Regions from separate parts of the Rhizobium sp. WCS2018Hpa-16 genome, predicted to be linked through region 1. Evidence: riboswitches for the same ligand, from Rfam matches in the RefSeq annotation. Region 1 holds a riboswitch; the other holds the start of a gene.
The links. Region 1 has a riboswitch for thiamine pyrophosphate ahead of RQI55_RS13315 (hydroxyethylthiazole kinase). Riboswitches for the same ligand answer to the same signal wherever they lie in the genome.
Positions count from the first base shown of each region.

Region 2: another riboswitch for thiamine pyrophosphate. It lies ahead of thiC (phosphomethylpyrimidine synthase ThiC); the one in region 1 lies ahead of RQI55_RS13315 (hydroxyethylthiazole kinase).

Region 1 is NZ_JAVTIX010000003.1:464,571-471,923, reverse strand. It holds gene RQI55_RS13325 (telomere resolvase) at 1-434, shown strand, start outside; gene iolG (inositol 2-dehydrogenase) at 556-1,548, shown strand; TPP riboswitch at 1,628-1,731, shown strand; gene RQI55_RS13315 (hydroxyethylthiazole kinase) at 1,797-2,534, shown strand; gene thiE (thiamine phosphate synthase) at 2,521-3,180, shown strand; gene thiD (bifunctional hydroxymethylpyrimidine kinase/phosphomethylpyrimidine kinase) at 3,177-3,977, shown strand; gene RQI55_RS13300 (Lrp/AsnC family transcriptional regulator) at 3,980-4,441, opposite strand; gene alr (alanine racemase) at 4,567-5,721, shown strand; gene RQI55_RS13290 (D-amino acid dehydrogenase) at 5,728-6,984, shown strand; gene RQI55_RS13285 (GntR family transcriptional regulator) at 6,991-7,353, opposite strand, start outside.
Region 2 is NZ_JAVTIX010000004.1:17,630-24,982, reverse strand. It holds gene RQI55_RS14225 (DUF1839 family protein) at 1-979, opposite strand, end outside; gene RQI55_RS14220 (amino acid--[acyl-carrier-protein] ligase) at 987-1,895, opposite strand; gene RQI55_RS14215 (acyl-CoA dehydrogenase family protein) at 1,900-3,081, opposite strand; gene RQI55_RS14210 (acyl carrier protein) at 3,081-3,332, opposite strand; TPP riboswitch at 3,500-3,611, shown strand; gene thiC (phosphomethylpyrimidine synthase ThiC) at 3,716-5,539, shown strand; gene thiO (glycine oxidase ThiO) at 5,541-6,536, shown strand; gene thiS (sulfur carrier protein ThiS) at 6,505-6,702, shown strand; gene RQI55_RS14190 (thiazole synthase) at 6,706-7,353, shown strand, end outside.

The sequences.
Region 1 (7,353 bases):
TTCCGGTGCTGGAACAATCCCGCATCGTTCTTGATGCCTACAGCCGCCTGCGCGAAAGCAGCGACGGAAAATCCTGGCTTGGGCTGAATGTGGACGATTTTACTGCCGAGGTGCGCCTGCCACTGCGCGATGCGGTGATCGCCAAATTCGAGGATATTTGGCCCAAGGAAGAGCCGCCGAAGCCTTACGGTCTGCGCCATCTTTATGCCGAAATAGCCTATCGTAATTTTGCGCCGCCCAGCGTGACCAAGAACAGCTATTTCGCCGCCATCCTTGGCCACAACAACAATGATCTCGAAACATCGCTGTCTTACATGACCTACACATTTCCCGAGGATGCGGCGCAATCGAAGGTGCGTGCCGAGCGTGTTGCGGAGCGCACCATCCAGCAGATGATTGAGGTGAACCGTATCCCAGGCATGCCGCAGGCTTGAGGCCATAACCCACGCCTTGACACCGACAAAATGCCGCTCTAGCAAGTTGGAACATATATTCCAAAATAGCTAGGGTTCGCATGTGCGTTCCATAAGCAGGCAACAGGATCGGGAGGATACGATGGTAACGAGATTGGCTTTGCTGGGTGCAGGTCGCATCGGAAAAGTGCACGCAAAGGCGATTGCCTCTGACGCCAGAGCAAAACTGGTAGCTGTCGTGGATGCTTTCCCCGAGGCCGCGCAGGCGATTGCGAATGAAAGCGGCTGCGAAATCAGCACCATCGATGCGGTTCTCGCCAACCCCGATATCGATGCCGTCATCATCTGCACGCCCACCAACACCCACGCCGATCTGATCGAGCGTTTCGCCCGCGCTGGCAAGGCAATCTTCTGCGAAAAGCCTATCGATCTGGATGTCGCCCGCGCAGCCGCCTGCATCGAGGTTGTCAAGGAAACCGGCGCGAAGATCATGCTCGGCTTCAACCGCCGTTTCGACCCGCATTTCCGCGCCGTGCGCAAGGCCATCGATGACGGCCAGATCGGCGATGTGGAGATGGTGACAATTGTTAGCCGTGACCCCGGCGCGCCACCACCTGAATATATCAAGGTCTCCGGCGGCATTTTCCGCGACATGACGATCCATGACTTCGATATTGCCCGCTTCCTGCTTGGCGAAGAAATCGTCAGCGTGTTTGCAACAGGCTCCGTTCTGGTGGACCCGAGAATCGGTGAACTCGGCGATTACGATAGCGCCAGCATCATCCTGACAACGGCAAGCGGACGCCAGGCCAGCATTTCAAACTCGCGCCGTGCGACATACGGTTATGATCAGCGGATCGAAGTGCACGGCTCGCTCGGCTCGGTCGCCGCTGAAAACCAGCGCCCCGTCTCCATCGAAGTGGCCACGAAAGATGGCTACACCCGCCCGGCGCTGCATGATTTCTTCATGACGCGCTATACGGAAGCCTATGCGGCAGAAATCAAGGCCTTCATCGATTCGGTCGAGAATGATGTAGCACCTTCCCCCTCTGCCCATGATGGATTAATCGCTCTGAAACTGGCAGATGCCGCACTGAAATCGGCTCGCGAGAAAGTGCTCGTCCAGATCGTCTAATACGCGCAAAGAAGACGGAGGCTATCTGCCTCCGTTTTTTAATTGTCGTTGACACCCAACACAAAAAACGACAGTTTCCAGACATTCCGAGGGGAGCATCTTAACGATGCTGAGATGGCGCTGAGCCGGACCCTTGAACCTGATCCGGGTCATGCCGGCGTAGGAACGGAACAGTCGCCACTGGCAATGCTTTTCTTTTCTCCGCTCGACCTGGATCTCCGTGATGATGCATCTGGAGATGATAGAGCATGGCGAGTTATCCAACGGCACAAACAGCCGCAGAGCTTCTGGTGCGGGTGCGACAACGACGACCGCGTGTCCATTGCCTGATGAACACCGTGGTGCAGAAGTTCACCGCAGATGGCATCACCGCCATTGGCGGCATTCCGTCCATGACATCGTCCGAAGAAGAAATCGAAAGCTTTGTTTCCAAGGTTGATGCTCTGACGATCAATCTGGGCACACTGGATGCGGCGCGCCGCAGCGTCATTCGCATTGCGGTTGGGATCGCAAACGAACACGGAAAGCCATGGATCATCGATCCAGTGCACTGCGACTACTCGCCATCCCGACTGGACTTTGCGCACGAACTGATTGGACTTCAGCCCACCATCGTGCGCGGCAATGCGGCTGAAATGGCCGTGATCGGTGATGTCGGCAAGGCGCTGCGCATTCAGACCGGGCCGGAAGACCTGCTGCGGGACGACCTCAGAAAGATCAAAGTTCAGAACGGCCACAAGTGGATGGCAAAGGTGACAGGCACCGGATGCCTATCCGGCGGTGTCATCGCGGCATTCATGGCGGTGGAGATTGATGCGATGCTGGCGGCAGCAGCAGCGCTTGTCGTAACAGGTGTCTCGGCAGAACTCGCTGCCCTGCATGCCCGTGGCCCCGGCACATTCGAGGCCGCATTTCTGGACGCGCTGAACGCCGTCACCGAGCAAGATATCTTGTCCCATGCGAGGATTGACCATGATGAAGATTGATTACCGGCTGAATGCGCTGGTCGATGCGTCGCTATGTGACATTGCACCATTGCCGGAACTGGCGGCGGTCGCAGCGCTGCACGGCGCAACAATCATTCAGTATCGCGACAAGCATGGCTCGACGCGGCATATGATCGAACAGGCGACGCTCATTCGAGAGGCGCTTGGCGCAACGGGCGTGCCCCTTGTGATCAATGACCGTGTGGATGTGGCGCTGGCATGCGGGGCAGATGGTGTGCATCTGGGCGCGGATGACATGGACGCCCATATGGCTCGGCGCCTTTTGGGTGACAATGCTATCATCGGCATGACCGTCAAGAACATGGAGGATGCAAAACGCGTCGCCGGTTCCCCGGCTGACTATGCTTGTATTGGCGGTGTTTTCGAGACCGTTTCCAAGGTCAATCCCGATGCGCCGGTGGGACTTGAGGGCTTCAGGCAGTTGCGCGCGCAGCTGAAACGCGACCGGGGCCATATGCCAGTGGGTGCCATCGCAGGCATCTCGCTGGAGACTTTGCCGGGTGTGATCGAGGCTGGTGCCGACGGCGTTGCTGTCATCTCCGCCCTGTTCCGCGCGGTTGATATTGCCGGTGCCACACAAGCTTTCCGCCATGCGGTGGATGCGGCTCTGGAGGCGCGCCAATGACAGCGATTGCCTTGACAATTGCCGGTTCCGACAGCGGTGGCGGTGCAGGAATACAGGCAGACCTGAAGACGTTTTCTGCCTTGGGTGTATACGGTGCCAGCGTCATCACCGCCATTACCGCCCAGAACACGCGGGGCGTGACGGCTGTTGAAGACGTCTCGACAAGGATGATCGGCGCGCAAATGGATGCCGTTTTCTCCGACATCAACATCGGTGCGGTCAAGATCGGCATGGTATCGCGGATTGAGACGATTGAGACCATCGCCGCTGGTCTCCGCAGCATCGACAAGCCCATCGTGCTCGACCCGGTGATGGTTGCGACATCGGGTGATCGACTGTTGCAGGAAGACGCTATCGAGACGCTGCGCAGCAGATTGCTGCCGCTGGCATGGCTTGCGACACCGAACCTGCCGGAAGCAGCCCTTCTCAGTGGCCAGCCGATGGCGGAAAACAACAAAGACATGGTGCGCCAGGCAGAGGCGATCTTGAAGACCGGCGCTCGCGCTGTTCTGGTGAAAGGTGGCCATGGCACGGGCTGCGATAGCGTCGATCTGCTGGTGGATGGTAACGAGGTGCAGGAATTCTCCATGCCACGCATTCAAACGCGCAACGACCACGGCACCGGCTGCACGCTGGCGGCTGCCATTACCGCACATCTGGCGCTTGGCAATACGCTGGCGGAGGCTGTTGGGCTCTCAAAAGAATATCTCCACGGTGCGCTGGCTGCAGGACAGAAGCTGAAAATTGGCGGTGGGCACGGGCCGGTGCATCACTTTTATCGCTGGTGGCATGCCTGAATTCAGCCCCTTGGCTTAGGGCTGGCCAGTGCGTTGCGAATGGCGAAGCTGGAATGAATGCGCGAAACGCCGGGCAGTTTCGAAAGTACGTCTTTGTGAACCCTCTCGAAATCACCGGCTGTTTCGACCTCGACCCGTAGGAAATAATCAGAGCCGCCGGTCATCAGATAGCACTCACGTATCTCGGGGTATTTACGAACGGCGCTTTCGAACCGATTGAGAAAATCTTCCGTCTGCCGGTCAAGCGTGATCTGGACAATCACCGAGATGGCTTCGCCGCCAGCCGCACTGCCCGTCAGTGCCGTATAGCCTCTGATAACCCCTTCCCTCTCCAGAATATCAACCCGCCGCAGACAGGCGGAAGCCGATAGCCCAACCTCTGCGGCAAGCTTGGCATTGCTGATGCGGGCGTTCAACCTCAGCACTCTGATGATATGGCGATCGGTAGCGTCCAAAGCTGACATGAAATCATTCCGTTCTGTCGCTGAATATTGCGCGAAATCAAATATCTTCGAACGATCCGCGCATCAAATTGCAGAAATTCGATGATCGTTGCAATACCATCTTGTAAAATAACAAGGGAACGATGATGGACATGACGATCAGTCGCCAAACGGCGAGTGGCGGTGCCAGCGGTTATCTGACCATAGATCTGGGCGCGCTTCGCGACAATTATCTAACCCTATGTCGGCTCGCTCCGAATGCGATGACCAGCGCGGTCGTCAAGGCCGATGCCTATGGTCTGGGTGCCGACGTCGTTGCCCCCGTTCTGTACGATGCGGGTTGCCGCCACTTCTTCGTCGCCCACATCGATGAGGGAATTTCGCTGCGCAGGCGCATTGCGGGTGATGCTGATATCTACGTTTTGAACGGGCTTCAGCCCGGCAACGAGACATGCTGCGCGGCCATGTCACTCACACCCGTCATCAACTCGCTGGAGCAACTGGCGCAGTGGACTGCCCATGCGAAGTCCCTTGGAAAGACGCTGCCTGCCACCCTTCAGTTTGATACCGGCATGTCCCGGCTTGGAATGGCGCCGTCTGAAGTCGAAGCGCTGAAGAATGCTCCCGAACTGCTGGATGGCATCGCGATCACCTTCATCATGAGCCATCTGGCCTGCGCAGACGAGCCTGAGAATGCCGCCAACGGCGCGCAACTGGCCGCGATGCGCAAGACGGCGCAGATGTTTCCTGATGTGCCGGTGTGTTTTGCAAACTCCGGTGGCGCGTTCCTCGGCGCTGACTTCCACAACGCCCTCATGCGCCCGGGCATCGCGCTTTATGGCGGCGCGCCTTCGACACTGAGGCCGAACCCGATGAAGCCTGTCGTGCGGCTGGACGTTGCGGTTGTGCAGACACGCACGGTGCCTGCCGATACCCTCGTTGGTTATGGCGGCACGCTTCGCACAGCCAGCGAAACACGGTTGGCAACGGTAGCTGCGGGCTATGCTGACGGCCTTCCCCGCTCTCTCAGCAATCGGGGCGCGGCCTATTTCAACGGCGTGCGTCTGCCTATTGCGGGCCGCATATCCATGGATAGTATCAGCCTTGATATCACGGCTCTGCCGCAGGGCACGCTGACCCATGGAAGTCTGGTTCAGCTCATCGGCCCGGACCAGACGCTGGAAGACATGGCCGAGGATGCCGGAACGATTGCCTATGAAATTCTGACCGGCCTCGGCCACCGGTATCGCCGAGCCTATATCCAGCCGCAGCAGCCTGACGTAATGAACGAGGGGGAGTGAGCCAACATGAACATCACAATTCTTGGAGCCGGTGTCGTCGGCGTCACGTCCGCCTGGTATCTGGCAAAAGCCGGTCACTCCGTTACCGTCATCGACAGGCAGCCGGGAGCGGCTCTCGAAACCAGCTTTGCCAACGCGGGCGAGGTTTCGCCGGGCTACTCATCGCCCTGGGCGGCACCCGGTATTCCCATGAAAGCCATGAAGTGGCTGTTTATGGAGCACTCTCCCCTCATCATTCGGCCAACGCTGGACCCGGCGGCCTTGCGGTGGATTGGCCAGATGCTTCGCAACTGCACGTTCCAACGCTACTCGATCAACAAGAGCCGCATGGTGCGCGTGGCGGAATATAGCCGTGATTGCCTGATGGCGTTGCGTGATGAAACCGGCATTCAATACGATCAACGCACGCAAGGCACGCTGGAGGTTTTCCGCACCCAGAAGCAATTCGACGGCATCGGCAAGGATGTTGCGGTGCTGAAGGCAGGCGGTGTGCGCTACGAGGTTCTGGACCGTGACGCCTGCGTTGCCGTTGAACCCGGCCTTTCTCTGTCCCGCGACAAGATCGTTGGCGGCTTGCGCCTGCCCGGCGACGAGACCGGCGATTGCTTCATGTTCACCACAGAGCTGGCAAAGCTTGCCGAACAGGCTGGCGTGAAATTCGTCTACGGCACCGGCATCATGCGCCCGGTAACCGAAGGCAACCGCATCAAGGCCATAGAAACCACCAAGGGGCTGGTGGAAGCGGACGTCTTCATTGGCGCTTTGGGAAGCTACACCCCTCACCTGCTCAGGCACCTTAACATCGACCTCCCCGTCTATCCGGTCAAAGGCTACTCGATCACAGTCCCCATCATCGACGCGGCGCGCGCGCCCATTTCGACTGTCATGGACGAGGCGCATAAGATTGCGATCACGCGCCTTGGCGACCGTATTCGCGTGGGTGGGATGGCCGAAATTGCCGGTTTCAGCACGGACCTGCCCGCCAAACGACAGGCGACCTTGACCCATTCCGTCGAAGATCTGTTCGGCGGTGCGGGCGACCAGTCACGCGCAAAATTCTGGAGCGGCCTGCGCCCCATGACACCGGATGGCACGCCAGTGATCGGGGCCACCCGCTACAGCAACCTTTACCTCAACACCGGGCATGGCACGCTGGGCTGGACGATGGCCTGCGGATCAGCCCGCGTTCTGGCCGATATCGTCAGTGGCAACAAGCCGGAGATTGAAACCGCGGATCTGGCTATTTCCCGCTACGCAGCGTGAAGTAGTTCAAAGCGATAGCGCATCTTTGAGGGCCAGCCCCTCCTTGTTGCGCAGGTCAAGATCGGCCTCGATGTGATCGATGTGGTGAAGCATGAGATGTTTGGCTTTCTCCGCATCGCCCGCCTCCAATGCATCGAGAATGGCGGCGTGATCGCCGTGGCCGCAGCTTGAAATGCCCGAGCGACCGTAAAGCGCAATAACCAGCGACGAGCGGGCGACGAGTTCCGCCATAAACTTTTCAAGAATGGCGTTGCCAGCAACCGCCGCCAGCATCAGGTGAAAATCACCGGATGCCTTGATTTCCGCGCGCCGTGCACTGGGACCGCGCTCGTGCTGGTGGCGCGTTTCCTCCTCAAGATGCACCCGCAT
Region 2 (7,353 bases), on a different contig from region 1:
CCTCGCTTGTCGTGGCAAGAGATGTCTCCAATGCGCCCATCAGCTCGTCCCAGGCGGCAATAGCGGGGTCGAGCGCGGTGGCAAGGGGTTCGAACTTGCGGCGCGCAATGGCCCGCGCAAGCTGGAACTGTACCGACTTTGCCACTTCGGATATACGTAATGCGTGGCTTCCCGCCTTGCCAAACCGCGATTCCCCCCCCATCCACTCCAGATGGCTGGCCGCCAGTTCAAAATTGGCACCAAACTGGCGCAGCGTGTTGAAGGCGTATTTGTGGAAAAAGCCGAAAGGCCGATCAGCGACTTCTTCCACCTGTGCGGGGAAGACAGCCGCGAACGCCTTGATGGGATTGTGTCTGGGACGCCGTGCGAAATGGTGGGCTAGCAGGCGTTCAGCGGCCTTGCGGGTTTCTCCCTCTGAAACACGGTGTTCGGGAAATTTGGCAAATTCTGTGTAGGGCAGGAAAGGCAGGTCGGTATCCCCAAGATGCTGTTGGAAGATGCCCGAAAAATCTTCATCCTGAAGCGCGAAATAGCCGCCATTGTGAAAATATTCGAGCTTGCGGTTCTCAAGATCCATCCGGTTGATGGCAACCGTCGTCTTGCCATGGTCATGGCGATATCCCACACCCTTTGTATCGGGCATGTAGAAGCTGTCCATCTCGATGAGGCAGATGCGGCCCCGCTGCAACTGTGCTGCAATGTGGTTTTCGAGCCTGTCGAAAATCGCAAGCTCCGTCACGCGGATGCCGTAGAGCGCGTCGAGATCTTCCAGCGGTACCTTGAAGAAGGTGAACTGGTCTCCTTCAAAATCCTGGGTCAGGGTGAAGCCGAGCATGGCTTCCGGCGCATATCCGCTGGCGGCCAGAAGCTCGATCCACACGTCGACATAGCAGTTCGTTTCCGGCCACATCCGCTCCAGTGAGTGAAGCGGATGGGGACCATAATGTGCAGCGTCCAGAGCCGGAAAAATGCTTGTCATGCCAGCCTTAGCCCCAAAGCGTATCGCGCACCGGCTGCGGCCATGCGTCCACATCCAGACCGTGTTTTGCAAACAGCGCCAGCGCAATGCGTTCAAGGCCAAAGCCTACGCAGGCCGTGTGTGCCACCGCGCCATCGCTGAGGTTGAGGCCCCATTTCGCGCCGAACGCATCCTGATGGTAGTTGAAGCTCATGCAGGCTGTCAGGTTCTCGGTTGAGGTGACCGGAATCAACAGCTCGAATTTCAGGTTCTGGTCGCGCTGGTTGTTGGCCAGCATCTTGCCTGCGCGTCCGAAGAACGGGTCGTTGGCAATGTCGATTTTCACGTCGAGGCCTACCTTCTCCATCATCTCCACGCCGCGATCCATCCACAACTGGCGGAATTCCGTGACGTCGCTTTCCGTGCCCATGCGAACATATTCACGCATGCGGAAAAGCTGCTGGCGGGCAGGGTCCTTGGAGGGTTCATGGCGGAAGCAGTAGGACTGGATGTCGTAAAGGCCACCGGCTGCGGGAAGGGCGCCGCGCTTGGCAATCGTCGGATAGAGCGGATAGCAGGCCGCCGGTGTCAGAACGATGTCCGTTGCCTTCTGGTCCTTGGTCCAGTCGGTGCCGTCATCCATGCTTTTCAGCAGGCTGACATGGTCCAGCTCGCAGCCGCAAAAGGAATGCACGGTTCCCGCCAGCTGCGGAAAGCTCTTCATGTAGCCGCTTTTTTCGAAATAGGCGCGGTTGATGCCGGGCGGGAAGCGAATGGCTTCGGCCTTATCCGGGCCACCGACCCTGTCGATCAAGCGCTCGAAAGCAACGATGACGTCTTCGAACTGGCCGCTTCGACCATAAAGGCCGTCCACGCCGGTATCGATCAAAAGCCCTTTGTCGAACAGGCGATCGAGAAAGGAAGTCTGCATGTCCATGGTCTTATCCCAAAAGGCTGATGTCCTGCTTCTGAACGAGCAGGAGATTGGCAGAATTGCCCAATATGCGGTCGTTTGAAATCATGAGCTGCGCTGAATGCGCATCGCGTAAATGTCTGCCGAGACTATAAGGCGTCCCGTTTTTGTATCCCATGATGCCGCAGATCAGCATGGCATGGTTGATGATTTCCAGAATGGTTTCGGACGAGCATATCTTCACATTGTTCATGGCGATGGCAAAAGCCATAGACATGAGTGTCTCAGGGTCGTCCTTGGTCTGGTCGTAGGCCTTGAGGCCAGCGATGATGTTCGATTTGACGATTTGCAGCTTGTTGGAAACCTCTGCCAGACGAATGGCACCCGGAGGCGCGACACCAGGCGATTTGCGGGCAGCAGCGCGAACGAAGGCCTGCGCACGGGCAACAGCATCAGCCGCAATGCCGTACCACACACCGCTCCAGAAAAGATGCGATGTAGCCAGCATGGACTGCGCCGCAATTTCGGCAAAGGGTTTCTGGAAAATCTGCTGCGACGGGGCTTGCCCCTTGAACAGAAAGCCATCCGAGCAGGTGCCACGCATGCCGAGCGTGTTCCAGATATGGGTTCTTTCAAGGCTGTACTGGTGCTTCAGGAACACCGTCATCACCTGGTCTGTTGGCGCAGCATCGGCATGGGCCCGAGAGGTGATCAGGATTGCATCGGCTTCGCTGCCGTAGGAAATGACCGTTGCATCTTTCTCAAGACGGCAAACTTCGCCATCCACCTCAATCGCGCAGATCGAGTTGCGCAGATTTCCGCCAATGCCGCCTTCTGTTGTGGCTGAACCCAGCAACAATTGCTCATCGGCCATGCGGCGCATGAAGGCGCTGTGCCATTCACTGTCTTCCCCATGCTCGACAAGGCTCGATGCCTTGATCTGATGCATGGCAAAAATCATTGCTGTCGCGGAGCAGGCCTGCCCCAGCGTGCAGCAGATATCGGTGATTTCGCTTGGGCTTGCGCCTTCGCCGCCCAGATGGACGGGAACCTGAATGCCAAGCAAGCGCTCTTGTCGAAGCGCTGCGATTCCTTCCTTTGGGAAGCGCCCTGCCGCGTCGACATCGTCTGCGTGGCGCGCAGCGATCGCGGCCACGCGCGTTGCTCTAACGGACAGCGTTGCATCGCTTGTGGCCACGGACAGGTCCATCAGGCAGCCTCTTTCCCATCAAGAATGGTTTTAACGGTCGCTTCGATTGCGGAAATGCTGGCGAAAGATTTGCGGTTCAACATGCTGTCTGGAAACTCGATATCAAAAGCATCTTCCAGTCCGAGCATCAGCTGCACCGAGGCAAAGGAAGAAAGTCCCGCAGCGTAAAGATCTGCTTCATCTGCAATTGTATCAACGGGAACAGGAAGTTGGCCGAATTTCGAGAGTATTTCACGAATAGTTGAATTCATTTCAAGTAGTCTCCAGTCGAGTAAGCACGATCATAGCTCAATATCGGAATTACGCTTTAAAAAATAAAATTGGAATAAACGGCTAGGTTAATTTGTCGTGACTAGGTTTGATTTCGGCGCAGGTTTGGTAACGCCTTGACAAATCATGCTCACGGGTTTCTCATTGGCGCATTCACCAGGGGTGTCCCGTCAAGGGGCTGAGATACTGCTACGATGCGCAGTGACCCGTTGAACCTGATCCAGTTCATACTGGCGTAGGGACGGTGCACACGCGCAGACAGCAGCCTGGCTGCTACGGATCACGTCATACATCCGTTTGCCCGTGGTTTTTCGTCTTTCATGCTCGAACTGGGTCTCCAACTCTTTTGCTTTGGAGCCTCACGATGAACATTGTTGCCAAGACCATCACCCCCACAGTCACCACCGGTCCGCTTCCTGCCTCGACCAAGGTTCACAGGGCAGGCGTGCTTTACCCTGATATCCGCGTTCCCATGCGCGAAATTGCCCTTCACCCCACAGCCGGTGAGCCAGCTGTCACGGTCTATGACGCTTCCGGTCCCTACACCGATCCCAAACATAAGCTCGACATCGAGGGTGGTTTGCCGCGCCTTCGCCACGCCTGGGCCGTGGCACGGGGTGACGTGGAGGCCTATGAGGGCAGACACGTCAAACCGGAAGATAACGGCTTTGCCACTGGCGAAAGGCTGACGCCCGAGTTTCCCGTGCGAAACCAGCCGCTGCGGGCGAAAGACGGCAAGGCCGTGACGCAATTGGCCTATGCCCGGGCAGGCATCATCACGCCAGAGATGGAGTTCGTCGCGATCCGCGAAAACCTTGGCCGCGAAGCCGTAAAGGAAAAGCTGGCTCGAGACGGCGAAAGTTTCGGCGCCCATATTCCCGATTACGTGACGCCGGAATTCGTGCGGCAGGAAGTGGCGGCAGGCAGGGCCATCATTCCCGCCAATATCAACCACCCGGAAGCCGAGCCGATGATTATCGGTCGCAATTTCCTCGTCAAGATCAACGCCAATATCGGCAATTCCGCCGTGACGTCATCCATGGCGGATGAGGTCGACAAGATGGTCTGGGCGATCCGTTGGGGTGGCGATACGGTGATGGACCTCTCGACCGGTCGCAATATTCATAACATCCGCGAATGGATCATCCGCAACGCTCCTGTTCCAATTGGAACGGTTCCGCTCTATCAGGCGCTGGAAAAGGTTGGTGGCATTGCCGAAGACCTGACCTGGGAGGTTTTCCGCGATACGCTGATCGAGCAGGCCGAGCAGGGGGTGGATTACTTTACCATCCATGCCGGGGTGAGGTTGCACTACATTCCGCTGACCGTCAACCGCGTGACCGGCATCGTCTCGCGCGGCGGCTCGATCATGGCCAAGTGGTGTCTGCATCACCACAAAGAATCCTTTCTCTACGAGCATTTCGAAGAGATTTGCGACATTTGCCGCGCCTATGATGTGTCCTTCTCGCTGGGTGATGGTCTTCGTCCGGGCTCGATTGCCGATGCCAATGACGCCGCGCAATTTGCCGAGCTGGAAACGCTGGGCGAACTGACGCAGATCGCATGGGCGAAGGATTGTCAGGTGATGATCGAAGGTCCGGGTCATGTGCCGATGCACAAGATCAAGGAAAACATGGATAAGCAGCTGAAGGTCTGCGGAGAAGCGCCCTTCTACACGCTTGGACCGCTGACGACCGATATCGCGCCGGGTTATGACCACATCACGTCAGGCATCGGGGCAGCGATGATCGGCTGGTTCGGCACCGCCATGCTTTGCTATGTTACGCCGAAGGAGCATCTGGGCCTGCCTGATCGTAACGACGTGAAGGTGGGTGTGATTACCTACAAGATTGCCGCCCATGCCGCCGATCTTGCCAAGGGCCATCCTGCGGCCCAGATCCGCGACAATGCGCTGTCTCGCGCGCGGTTTGAATTTCGCTGGGAGGATCAGTTCAACCTGTCGCTGGACCCGGAAACGGCCCGGTCCTTCCATGATGAGACCTTGCCCAAGGAAGCGCATAAGGTTGCGCATTTCTGCTCCATGTGCGGTCCCAAATTCTGTTCGATGCGCATCTCCCATGACATCAGGGCCGAGGCACAGAAGGAAGGGCTGGAGGCCATGGCGGAAAAATTCAAGCAGGGCGGCAGCCTCTATATGCCGCTCGATACGCCCGTTGCCGGTGAGTGAGATGCGTATTCTCGTCAAAGGGGCGGGCGTCATGGGGCTGACGGCCGCTCTGGAAATAGCCAGGCGTGGTCTTTCGGTTGATATCCATGACACCGCAGCGAAGGTGGGGCATGGAGCGTCCTGGTATGCCGGTGGCATGCTGGCGCCCTGGTGCGAGCGGGAAAGCGCCGATGAGGCCGTTGTCCGGCTTGGGTGTTCAGCGCTGGACTGGTGGGATGAGGCAACGCCGGGTCTTGTTGTGCGAAACGGCACGCTGGTCGTAGCCCCCGCACGCGACAAATCGGAGCTTGCCCGGTTTGCCGCGCGCACGAGCCAGCATCGCAGCGTCAACGAGGAGGAGATTGCCGCATTGGAGCCCGATCTTGGCGGGCGCTTCCGCCATGGGCTTTTCTTCGAGCGCGAAGGTCATCTTGATCCAAGGCTGGCCATCGTGGCGTTGCAACAGCGGCTGATGTCGATGGGTGTTGCTTTTCATCTGGGTGGAGACGCCATCGCTGAAACCGGCTTTGACAGGATTGTCGATTGCACGGGCCATGCCAAGCTCGGTTCGCTGGCAAAGCTTCGCGGTGTCAGGGGTGAAATGCTCTATCTTTCCACTCCCGATATCGCGCTTTCCCGGCCCGTGCGTCTGCTGCATCCCCGCATCCCCCTCTATGTCGTGCCGCGTGAGCCGGGGCGTTTCATGGTGGGTGCGACCATGATTGAAACCGAGGATGCCGGGCCGATCTCGGCGCGGTCGATGATGGAGTTTCTCAACGCCGCCTATGCGCTCCATCCCTCGTTCGCGGAAGCCAAGATTGTCGAGACGGGCACCGGCATCCGCCCCGCCTTTCCGGACAATCTGCCGTCCGTCACCCGCAGCGGAAATACGCTGTTCATCAATGGTGCGCACCGCCACGGCTTTCTGCTTTCACCGGCCATGGCCATCCAGGCCGCAAATATTCTCGGAGATAAGGAGGTTTCCCATGAAAATTCTCGTCAATGGGCAAGAGCATGATCTCAGCGCCGACACCCTGTCTCAGCTTCTGGCAAGCCTCGATTATGAAGGCGATTGGCTGGCGACAGCCGTTAATGGCGATCTGGTCCATGCCGAAGACAGGCACGGCTTCCATCTCAAGGATTTCGACCGGATCGAAATTCTCTCACCCATGCAGGGAGGATAAAACATGTTGACGCTTTATGGACGTGAGGTCAGCTCAAGACTGCTTCTGGGCACCGCGCGCTATCCGTCACCTTCGGTTCTGGCGGATGCCGTCCGCGCCAGCCGAACGGATATTCTGACCATTTCGCTGCGCCGGGAAACGGCGGGTGGAAAGACCGGCGGGCAGTTTTTCGAGATGATCCGCGAGCTGGACCGCCTCGTTCTGCCCAACACGGCCGGATGCCATACGGCCAAGGAAGCGGTACTGACGGCGAAAATGGCACGCGAGGTCTTCAAGACGAACTGGATCAAGCTCGAAGTGATCGGCCATCACGATACGCTGCAACCGGATGTCTTCGCCTTGGTCGAGGCGGCGCGCATTCTGGTGGATGACGGGTTTGATGTGTTCCCTTACACCACGGACGATCTCGTCGTGGCCGAAAAGCTTGTTGACGCGGGATGCAAGGTGCTGATGCCATGGTGCGCCCCGATAGGCAGTGCGATGGGACCGCTGAATATCACCGCGCTGCGCTCCATGCGGGCCCATTTTCCAGACGTGCCGATGATTGTGGATGCAGGGCTCGGTCGCCCTTCACATGCAACTGCCGTGATGGAGCTGGGTTACGATGCCGTGCTTCTCAACACGGCGGTGGCGGGTGCCGGAAACCCGGTC